One region of the Vibrio algicola genome, then DNA from elsewhere that is predicted to be linked to it. Evidence: riboswitches for the same ligand, from Rfam matches in the RefSeq annotation. Region 1 holds a riboswitch; the other holds the start of a gene.
What was found. A riboswitch is a leader RNA that binds a small molecule or an ion and turns the genes downstream of it on or off. The one in region 1 is predicted to bind lysine.

Region 1 (6,091 bases):
TTTCCCAGAATAGATTTTCAGTACTGACTAAATGGACCGCAACCCGATTTTTTTCTTGAGAAAGTGGCAACACGGTTGGATCTTCTGCGCCAGGCAGTAATTTTTTGATTTGCTCTAGTTTGTCCGATGGTGCGTGCAACATGATGTATTTTGATTCTTTGGCTTGAATAACGCCTTGCATGCGAGTCAGTAATTTATCAATCAATTGAAGTTGATCTTGAGAGAATTCCCCTTTGCGTTGGATAAGCGTCGCTTTTGAGCGGAAAATCACTTCGACTTCTTTTAGCCCATTGGCTTCAAGAGTGGCGCCAGTTGAGACTAAGTCCGCAATCGCATCGGCAAGACCGGCGCGTGGCGCAACTTCAACAGAACCGGTGAGCATACAAGCGCTAAAGTTAATGCCTTGTTCATCCATGTAGCTTTTTAACAAGTGTGGATAAGAGCTCGCAATACGCTTGCCGGCGAGATCTTGCGGGCCGTTGTAAGCTTCGTCTTTATCAATTGCAATCGACAAACGACAACCACCAAAATCCAAACGGCGCAAAGTGTTAAATTCGCATGGCTCACCCAGCGCTTTACGATCAAGACGCACTTCTTCTAATTCGTTTTCGCCAATAAAACCTAAATCAACCACACCATCCATGATCAGGCCCGGAATGTCATCATCACGAACCAGCAATAAATCAATTGGCATGTTTTCACTGTGTACCACTAGGCGCTCACCGGCAATATTGAACTTAGCGCCACATTTTTTAAGCAACAATTGACACTCTTTGCTTAAACGGCCTTTTTTTTGAATCGCAATTCTTAATCGTTTGGTTTGCATAATCTCTATCCCTGTAATTTGTTTTATTAAATGTATTAATTAAAACCGTCCAAAATGAAAAAACCCCCGGAGAGATTACTCTTCCGAGGGTTTGAATCTGTTACTGATTCAGCGCCGGAAGAGTTATCTTCCGGATGCATACACTCACCCGCAAGATAAAACAGGATGATGGTGATGATGAATGTTCATATCAAATGTACGCATAAGTTTTCACTTTTGTTAATCAGTTTGTATAAGTTCACATTATCGAAGCTCGCCAATTTTTTCAACTATTAATTTAATTATTTTTAAGATGTTAGCCGAAACTTGGATTTTTCATCAATACGGGATCTGCCAAGTGCATTGAACGGCTAAAGCGAAAAACCGCTTAGCAGCGCAAATGGCGAGCTAAACGGTTTATTGTTAATACCTTATGTATAAGCAGGCGAGACTTAAGCTTTAGTTGGCATCTTCGACTTTGCAATAATAGAAAGCGCAAAACAAACCAGCACAAAGGTAATACTCGATGCTAATAGACCCAACCATACATTGACCGTTAAGCCTAGCACTAAGAAACCAACCGCTGAAATAAACGCCGTAGCCAGTGCATAAGGCAACTGAGTAGAGACGTGATCGATATGATTACAACGTGCGCCAGTTGATGACAAGATAGTGGTATCTGAAATTGGCGAACAGTGGTCACCAAACACAGAGCCCGCTAATACCGCACTGAGCATTGGCAACATTAGCGCTAAATCCGTTGCGCCAGCCATGTCGCCTGCAATCGGTAACATAATACCGAATGTGCCCCACGAGGTACCGGTAGAAAACGCCATCACACCAGAGAGCAAGAATAAAATAACCGGCAACCAGTGATCATCAATGCTGCCTTCCACCAAGGTAGAAAGATACGCACCCGTACCCATATCTTTAATGACCGCGCCAATGGTCCAAGCAAATGCCAAGATCAAAATCGCACCAAACATCGATTTAGCGCCAATCCATAATGTGATTACCACATCTTTAATTGGCATTTTTTGTCTTGCTACGGTAATTAAAGCAACCACGATACCAACTAAAGCGCCAAAACAAAGTGATTGTCCGACATTGGTATTTTCAAATGCTTTTAATAAACTAAAGGCTTGCCCATCGTCTTCTAATACATTGGCACCCGAGGCAATCATAAAGTATACCGTGGCCACAATCAGCGCCACGATTGGCAAGATCAGATTGGACACTCGGCCATTCTTACTCTCTTCGATCTCAGACTCTTCGGTTAAATCGACCGCGTTATCATCTTTATCATCGGTTTTACCTTGTTTAGCCGCGAGTTCATGTTGACGCATTGGGCCCACATTTAAATCAAACCATACGACTGCAAACACCATTAACAAAGCAAAGATGGCATAAAAGTTCATTGGGATCAGGCGCATATAAGCTCCTAATGCTGAATACTCAGTAATACCATGCGAGACCAGGATGCCACTGACCACAGTCATGATATACGCCCCCCAACTCGACGCTGGCATGATCACGCACATAGGCGCAGCGGTTGAATCGAGGATATAAGCCAATTTAGAGCGTGAAACGTAATAACGATCGGTCACTGGGCGCGCAATGGCTCCTACCGCCAAACTATTAAAATAATCATCAATAAAGATGAATACCCCAAGCCAAACAGCGAGTAACTTTGCTCCACGTTTGGTTTTGATGCGTTTTTGCGCCCATTCGGCAAAAGCATAAGTCCCGCCAGATAACGTTAATAACGCAGTCGTCATACCAAGCAAGATAAGGAAAAAAAGAATAAAGATATTATTCCAATTTAAACTTGCACCATCGACAAACACGCCAAGTGCTTTACTGCTGACATAAGAGAAAGTATGGACCAAAGAGTAATCAGCCAGCAAAAAGCCACCGAGCAAGATACCGAGCCCTAATGACAACAATACACGGCGAGTTAAGATCGCCATCGTGAGTGCAACTAATGGGGGGAGCAAGGATTCCGGAGAGGATGTAAAATCTATTAAATTCATGATCTTAAGAACCAAAATTGGTCAGAGATCTACTGCAGAAAGGATATTATTGAGCATTACAAACAATAAAATATCTTAGCACAAGCAAAGCTATGAGTAGGTTTGCTTACAGTAGCGCTCCATAGTGGGTAAATAATATATTTAAACCGACATTACGCCAACAGCAAGCGTAGATAAAACAGACAGCAGTTGAATGCATTATGTCGGTTCTTTTAAATATAAACTATGGCAGTGGTACACCTATTCGATGCACCCCCAGTAAGTTATTTTGATAAATATCAATAAAATAAGCACTATCGTGGCAATTTTATTCTTACTTCGGCAAATATCCCTTTCACTTATACTCATCGGCATCACCCTAGCATAAGTTACTGATGAAACTTGCACCTCTACATCTTTTCAATACAACCATCTAGTCAAGATACGCATTTTAGCGGATCTCAAGATGCCATAGGGAAAGATGCCGCTTATTGTAATGATACAGAGGAAAATGGCAAGATAAATGACTAATCAATCTCCACCATTCTTCATATACATACATACATACAGTAAGTGGCTTATATATAAACGATAAGCCCAGTACTATTCTAAACGCTATGTATGATATCGAGCAGCAATCAAACGATATACAAAATAATTTAATATATAATTGAACTTCGTCGGATTTGTCTAATCTTATAGCTGTATCTTTAAATAATTTTACACATTAGTTAAAATAAAATTTCACATATAAAATAAAGAACGTTATTATCTACACACAGATGCAACAACACTATTAATTATTCTACCTAATACCAAATAGGATCAACCATGTCAGAAATCAAAAAATCAGCACTGCTTAATATTCGCAGCTTGCGCGCTTTCACTCGTGAAGAATTCACTTTACAAGAAGTAGAAGAGCTACTAGAAAAACTTTCTACTGTATATGAAGAAAGAAAAGCAGCTGAAGAACAAGAGCTTGCTCAACAAGCTGAACGTGATGCAATTTTAGCGGATTACGCAAATAAACTCGCAAAAGATGGCATTAACTTAGAAGATCTTGTTGCAGCGATGAGCGGCGGCGAAGTAAAAACTAAGTCTCGTAAAAAACGCGAGCCACGCCCTGCAAAATATCAATACACGCTAAATGGCGAAGTAAAAACTTGGACTGGTCAAGGTCGTACACCTTCTGTTATCCAAGAAGCTCTTGACTCTGGCAAATCAATTGATACATTTTTAATCAAGTAATCATTGATTAAAACGTTAAAAGGGGCGCTAATTTAGCGCCCCTTTTTTGTGTCTAACCTTTTACCATCGTCAATTAAAAGCGATGTTCATCTTTCCCAATACGCTTCTTCTAAGCTATCTTCTTTTTCAGGTAATCCGCGAGATAAACGAGGAGAATGTTGCGCCAACACTTCATAACTGGCACGGTTAGCATATTTACAAACTTGAGCAAATGATGAATAGGTTAAGAATGGATATTCATGCTTACTGGAATTAGGGATATTTTCTTTGTGGTATTTATTGGCGGCCATATCGTGCAATATTGCCGATAACGCGGCATCGCCTGCCCCATTGGTATTTTTAATCTTCTCAGGACCCCCCATATATGGGGCAATATGAGAATAGACTTTAATCGGATTGTTACATTCAAATCGACGCGTTGGTCGACTAAATTCAAAACGGTTAAATTCACCAATCGCACCCGGTAATAGCGGTAGTGTCGTTTCCCGTTTTGCATCGTCTTCAGTATAACCTGCCATATATAAACCAACCGGCCCTGCGGTACACAAGACAAGATCAACCCACTCTAAAGCTTTGTCTGAGGCCACTAATGGATCATGTTCGCCCGTTAATGCTTCCGCTTCTTCTTCATTCATGGCCAGCACTGAAACATTCTGTTGAATGAATTCTCGCCAATACTCAGGATCATCTTGGATCACATATTTAGTACCAAGTGTTAATACCACTGGAACATGGTGTTTCTTGGCAAATTCAATTGCTTTCATTGTGGCGTCTGGCATAGGATCGCCAGGCTTACAACGCACTAAATAAGCAGTTAATACTAATGCTGACGCACCAGGGAAAATAGATTCCGGAATACTATTGGGGGAAAGTTGATTCATTTTTCCTTCACTGATAGCAAAGGTACGCTCACCATTATCACTGATCAATGCAAAACAACGGCCAATCGCGCCATCAACCCCTTGTAAATAGTTCAAATCCATACGACTTGAAGTATTACAGATATAGCGGTAACCATAGCTACCGATCTTAATATTGTTGCTCATCACGCCCAATAAGGTCGATTTATCATCGGCTAATACTGAGTAATTGTGCAGTGTATTGCCTATGGTGCCACCGGCAAATTCATCGGTGATCAAGTCCTTTTCTTTTAATTCATTATATAAAGCTTCTGCTCTATCGTCGTCCAACACTAATGAATGTCCTTTACTTAATTGATATTTTTCGATTAAGTCGTCACTGACTTTCGCTTCAATATCAACCAAGGTTTGATCAATACCAATAATGTGAGTGCGTGTCATTGTTTTGCTTTCTTGTGCTTGGCTGACTAATGGATCGCGAGCATGGACAGGAAAATAGTGTTTGGACTTACGTTGACCAGGAAATTTCATAATGAGTATATTTAGTAGGGACAGGGTTATGGATTGTAGCGTCAGAAGTGGACTTCATCAATATGGAGACAAATAGCAATCGGTTGCGATAAGCAAAAAATCATTTATTCTCCATAAATGAAAAAAGCCACTAAAGGAAGTGGCTTTATATAAAGTAGACTATACCCAAATGATTTCACAACACATTATGGGGGTATAACGATAACATTAGAAGTTAACGTTAAGGCCGAGAGCAAATTTATCTGAACCAGCATCCCCACTCGCGTTTAAGGTATCTTTATCATATGACGCGTACTCAGCAAATACATAGGCGTTTGGAATGATATTATAAGACATTCCTACATAGTAACCCTGACCGTCCTTTTTCGCTGCTGTTTTATCATCAACAGTCACTTGACCTAAACCACCATAGATACGGTAATCGGAAAAACCGGTGTACTCGGCACCAGCACGCCATAACGTAATATCAGAATCAACTGCAGTCTTCGTCTTACCTGCACCCGCTAGACGATTGTTTTGTAGACCATAATCGGCACCAACGGCAAAGCTATCTGTTAATGCATATTTAGCCCCTAGATTTTGTCCGGTGACATGATCCGAGCTATTAATAATATCGTAATCAAAATTACTCAACC
Region 2 (6,091 bases), 1.1 Mb from region 1:
AGCATAAATTATGCGGGCTAGCGCCATAACAAATCATACGGATATTAAACTCTTCGAGTGCGCTAAAGACTTGCTTAGCATATCCTTTTTTGCCGCTCATTTTATTACCAATTAAGGCGACCAAGCTTAAATTATGCTCGACTTCAACCGTACACAGTTGTTCTAGTTCTGCACGTGCTTCAATCGGCAACTGCGGTGCACCGCCAGAAGTATTGGTTTGATCTAATGTTAAAGAGACACTGACTTCAGAGGTGGTAATTAAGTCGACCGAGATTTGGTACTTGGCTAAAATGGCAAACACTTGCGCTAAAAAGCCATACGCTTGGTACATTTCTGGGCAGCGTAGCGTTACCATGGTTTGATTGCCGCGCAAAGTTAATGCTCTAAACAACGGGGCGCTCTCGACTTTTTGACGGATCCAAGTGCCACCATTTTCAGGTTGACGAGACGATCCGACAAAGACTGGGATTTGATGGCGCAATGCAGGTAATAAGGTCGAAGGGTGTAAAATTTTCGCGCCAAAATTGGCCATTTCCGACGCTTCACTAAAGCTGATTTCAGCAATAGGAGCCGCTTTGGGGGCAATACGAGGATCGGTAGTGTAAATGCCAGGTACGTCGGTCCAGATCTCTAGCCCTTCCGCTTTAACCGCTTCAGCAATTAATGCGGCGCTGTAATCACTGCCGCCACGTCCTAGTGTGGTGGTATTGCCTTCGCTGTCACTGCCAATAAAGCCTTGAGTGATCACCAGCTGCTTTTGACATAGTGGGACTAAATGTTGTTCTGCAAGTTGCGATATTTCACTGATAATAGGCTCGGCTTTACCATGTTCAGAATTGGTGCGCAGGATCTCACGAATATCAAAACGAACCGCATCAATACCGCGCTCAACCATTAATTGAGTCAGAATATGAGTAGACATTAACTCGCCACACGCCACAATATGATCGGTTAATTTATCACTGGTTTGAAAAGAGGCCGCTTCTGCCATGCTAGCCAGTCGAACTAACACCTTATTGACCGCATCATTGGTCGCTTTGGATTGTGATAGCTGCGCAATGATGTCATCGTGGATAGCGCTGATCTTGGTTAATAATTGCTGTCTATGTTCAGCGTCAGTCACACCTAGCGAAAGCTCGACTAATAAATTGGTCACGCCCGAACAAGCACTGCTGACCACTAGTTTTGTGGCTGGATTGTTTTCTATAATTGTCGCGCAACGGCTCATCGCCTCGAAGTTTGCTACACTGGTTCCGCCAAATTTTGCTACATTAAATGCGCTCACAACCTTGTCTCCCTTAATACCTAAATGGCCTATTCCAAACTAGAATAAGCAAACGTCCAATGTTGAAGAGAAGTCGGTTGAGCGAGTTTACAAGATACATAGAAGCTATAGCTGAGCAGCATAGCCATGTAAATTATAGAAGCTCACCATCAATGATCTTGCCAAATATAGGGTCTCGACATTGATGACAGTTGTTAGGATTCAGCCTAAACAACCGATGATATATCCGTCTTATTGGAATATAGAAACACCCACCATGTTTATTCACCTCGGCGTAACTCTCCCTGAATTTATCGTATCGGCCTTGGGGGGACCACGAAAAATCTGCCTAGGTTACGCTCCTCTCCTTGTTACAAAAAGTACTTGAATGTCACATTTTTGTCACTCTTACATTGAACGGTTTTGCACGATAAATGTCAATATGCATTGTGAATCTTTATGGCTATTTTTAAAACGTTATTACTTATCACCTTATTGCTATTTTACCCGCTCGAATAACAAGAGAGCTTCGCTTATGAGTTTTAATATTAAGTGAGGATGTTCACATCTTGGTAAATGACTTTCGACTGTTGAGTCAGGTTAAATTGCGGCATGTTACAAATTTGTTTACAGTGGAACAAGACGCCACTCAAATTAAGGATAATAAGATGATTCAACGCTTTTACCCACCACGTCGTATTCTCATGGGACCCGGCCCATCCGATATTTCTCCTTATGTATTGCAAGCACTGAGTCGGCCAACCATCGGCCATCTGGATCCGCTGTTTATTGGCATGATGGATGAAGTCAAAACGCTATTAAAATATGCTTTTCAAACTGAAAACGAGTTCACTATTCCTGTGTCTGCGCCAGGCAGCGCTGGGATGGAGGCCTGTTTTGTTAACTTATTAGAACCCGGTGATAAAGTTATCGTGTGCCGTAATGGTGTGTTTGGTGAGCGGATGCGTGAAAATGCCATTCGTTGTGGCGCGCAAGTCGTGCTAGTGGATGATGAATGGGGTCAACCGGTCAGTGTCGATAAAGTGCAAGTTGCGTTTGAACAAAATCCCGATGTAAAAGTATTAGCTTTTGTGCATGCTGAAACCTCAACTGGCGCGTTGAGTGATGCGCAAGCGTTAGCAAAAGTTGCGAAGCAGTTTAATGCATTAACCATTGTCGATGCGGTGACCTCACTTGGTGGCGTGCCATTAAAAGTGGATGAATGGGGATTAGATGCGGTGTATTCAGGCAGTCAAAAATGTTTGTCGTGCGTTCCTGGTTTATCACCAATAACTTTTTCACCCAAGGCCATAGAAAGAATCCAAGCACGTACCACACCCGTGCAAAGCTGGTTTTTAGACCAAAGCTTGGTGCTAGGTTATTGGAACGGCGGCGCAAAACGTAGTTATCATCATACTGCGCCAGTCAATAGTCTGTATGCTTTGCATGAGTCATTACTAGCCTTGCATGAAGAAGGTCTTGAAAATGCGTGGCAACGGCATGCGGATATGCATCAACAGCTCAAAGTCGGTTTAGAAGCATTAGGCTTTCGTTTTGTCGTGGATGAAGCATGTCGCTTACCACAGTTAAACTCAGTGTATTTACCGGAAGGTGTTGATGATGGCGCGGTTCGGGCTAGCCTGCTAGATAATTATAACCTGGAGGTCGGTGGCGGTTTAGGCGCGCTGGCAGGAAAAGTATGGCGGATTGGTTTGATGGGCTACAGCGCGAAACAAGAAAATGTCGCGCTATGTTTAAAAGCACTGCAACAGACTTTAACTCAATAGCGAATTAAATCGACCAATATTGGTTAAAAATCAATGGCAGTAAAAACGGTATGAAAGGGCAAAAAAGGGAGCGGTTGATACGGCTCCCTTTATTTTTTTGGATTATTTAGCAGGAACTTTCGGAGCCATAACCGAATTGCTGAACGCTTGAACTTCCATTGCTTTGCTCGTGGTTAATTCGGTGCTTTCACCCGTTGTCGCTTGCGATTGGGCATGTGACGCACGTTCGGCCTTGGGAATAAACCGCACTTTAGAAAAATCTTGATTCGGGAATAAAAATTCAGCTTCATGACGGATCGCTTGCGCTTTATCCATCTCACCTAAACCTTGATAAGCCACAATCAAACTAGAATAAAATGCTGGGCGAGGTTTGTGTTTAATTATTTCGTTAGCCCAATCAATAAAAGGTTGAATGTATTCTGGTTTTTCCATTACTAACCCAATATTTAATTGGGTTTTATACACATCCCAATCAAAGCGATCTTTCCACACACTCGGGTTGGTTACTTGCTGTAAAAGTTCGGGGTTAACCTGACGACTACGCTCAAATTTATTCAGTACAATATTGGTTTGCAGCGCTGAAATCATATAAAACGTGGTGAGAATTGGCAGCACTAAAGACACGATGCTAAGAAAACTTTTGCTGATAGAGCTAAAGCCCGCTGTTTGATACTGAGAGGTGAGTTGGTCGAGCCAATAAATCAGCATGATAAAGATCACCCAATGCACGGCCGAGTGATAAAAAGGGTACTCTAATTGGGTGTGCAAGACGAGTGGAAAGAATAGTGCAGCAGTGGCTAAACGTGCGCCAGAGCTGACTTTGCGTATTTTTCGTAATACCAATAATGTAGCCAATAATAGGCCCATTAAAGGGACAATTCCGCCTTCTACCGCCCAGTATAATAGTTCGTTATGTGGATGATCCATCGAGGCTAGGCCAGCATGATAATCTGGGGTTATTTGATGCTGTCTGGCGGTATAAACAATATAAGCCGGTTCAAAACGGCCGTAACCATAGCCGGTTAATGGTTTTTCTATCACCATATCTAAGGTTTGAGGAAAGGTGTAACGGCGTGGACTTTCTAGGTTTGATTTTTGTTCAATGAGCTTATTTCCACCATTTGCTTCCGCGATACCATAACCGGCTGCTAAGCCCAGAACCACTGCAAAGCACCAAAGTGAAAATTGTTTGGCAGATAAAAAGCGTTTTAAATAAGGAAGTAACAATACACAACCAACAATGCCGCCTAACCAACCGGTTCTTGAGGCGAGTACCCATAATAAAGGCATACTAATGATCGGGAAAAGGTACAATAATCCATTTAGTAGCGGATGATACTTCTCATTGCTTTGATGTTGGCGCGCCAACAAATAACCTGAAATGACTAAACCGGTGGCAACAAAACTGGCCATCACATTCGGTTGTTGAAAAATACCAAATGGGCGATTGCTGACGGTGTTATAACCGAGTGGGTTGCCAGGTTGGAGGACTAAATATTGGATATAGGCATAAACGATTTCAATCAATACCCCGATCAGAATAAACCACAGCAAGGTTTGGCGTTGTTTGATGCTAAATTGAAATTGTTGCAACATACAAAAAAATAGCCAACCACCCCATAAGCCAATTAAGCGCGTGATAGCATCTTGCGGTACCGAAGCGGAATAAAAGACAGGAATGGTGAGTAAAATACACACCACCAACAACCCGATGGTTAAACTTGAATAGCGCCACGAACGCTTAGCACCAGTTTCGTACAATCCAATCGCAATACAAAAGCTCACCGCCAACCATACCGCAGGATTAAAGGGTAATAATAATCCAGAGCCACCAGGATTAGGTTGAAAAAAATGCATTGCGAGGCAGAAAATCAACCCTATCGACCATAAAAAAGGTTTGATCAGTGTTCGAGAGGCGGGTTGCGTATCGAGTAAGGTACCCTGGGTGTGTAAAGTCGCCATCGCGAGTGTGTTCCTAATTAAACGAAGATTAAATTATTTTGGTTGTGAAACATGAAGCCACAATTATAAAGATGACTATTCTATACGTAAGTAACACGAGCTGCGTCGCTCGATATATGTTGTCATTCCATATGCGAGTAGCACGAGTAGATAGAGGATCTCGCTTTTATTTATATTCAAAAAGCGATATTACGGATAACTCGCCCCTCGCTGCTTTGGCCATGTTAACGTTTTTAAGCGCCTATTTACCAGTTAACAACGGCTGTAAGAAATGCGCAGTATGCGAACCTTTCACCTTTGCCACTTGTTCTGGGGTGCCACAAGCGACGATCTCACCACCGCCACTGCCACCTTCAGGGCCCAAATCGATAATCCAATCGGCGGTTTTGATGACATCCAAATTATGCTCAATCACCACCACGGTATTGCCATGATCCCGCAGGCGGTGCAATACCGTTAATAGTTGTTGAATATCATAAAAATGCAGACCCGTCGTCGGCTCATCTAAAATATACAGCGTTTTACCGGTATCACGTTTCGACAATTCTTTGGCAAGCTTAACTCGTTGAGCTTCCCCGCCAGATAGTGTGGTTGCCGCTTGTCCTAAGCGAATATAGGATAAACCAACATCCATTAAGGTTTTGAGTTTTCGGGCAATTACCGGAACGGGTTCAAAAAATTGATGGGCATCTTCCACTGTCATGTCTAAAACTTCATCAATACTCTTGCCTTTATAGCGTACATCTAAGGTTTCACGGTTGTAGCGTTTACCTTTACAAGCATCACATGGTACATACACATCCGGTAAAAAGTGCATTTCTACTTTTATTACGCCATCGCCTTGGCAAGCTTCACAGCGACCGCCGCGCACGTTAAAACTAAAACGACCTGGTTTATAACCGCGCGAACGCGATTCTTGAGTACCAGCAAACAGCTCACGGATCGGGGTGAAAATACCAGTATAAGTGGCAGGATTGGAGCGTGGAGTACGGCCGATTGGGCTTTGGTTAATATCGATGACTTTATCGAAATGCTCCAAGCCGTTGATCTTTTTATAAGGCGCGGCTTCGGCTGTGGT

Region 2: linked by a shared signal. The riboswitch ahead of lysC (lysine-sensitive aspartokinase 3) and the one ahead of GFB47_RS06965 (Na+/H+ antiporter NhaC family protein) in region 1 are both predicted to bind lysine.

What each region holds. Positions count from the first base shown of each region.
Region 1 covers NZ_CP045699.1:1,502,277-1,508,367, forward strand. Annotated here, with positions in the region: gene hisG (ATP phosphoribosyltransferase) at 1-826, opposite strand, end outside; His leader region at 884-1,007, opposite strand; gene GFB47_RS06965 (Na+/H+ antiporter NhaC family protein) at 1,258-2,838, opposite strand; lysine riboswitch at 2,943-3,238, opposite strand; gene GFB47_RS06970 (H-NS family histone-like protein) at 3,649-4,065, shown strand; gene GFB47_RS06975 (inosine/guanosine kinase) at 4,152-5,456, opposite strand; gene GFB47_RS06980 (porin) at 5,664-6,091, opposite strand, start outside.
Region 2 covers NZ_CP045699.1:439,138-445,228, forward strand. Annotated here, with positions in the region: gene lysC (lysine-sensitive aspartokinase 3) at 1-1,285, opposite strand, end outside; lysine riboswitch at 1,417-1,639, opposite strand; gene GFB47_RS01920 (pyridoxal-phosphate-dependent aminotransferase family protein) at 1,933-3,051, shown strand; partial or broken gene GFB47_RS01925 (PglL family O-oligosaccharyltransferase) at 3,250-5,013, opposite strand; gene uvrA (excinuclease ABC subunit UvrA) at 5,255-6,091, opposite strand, start outside.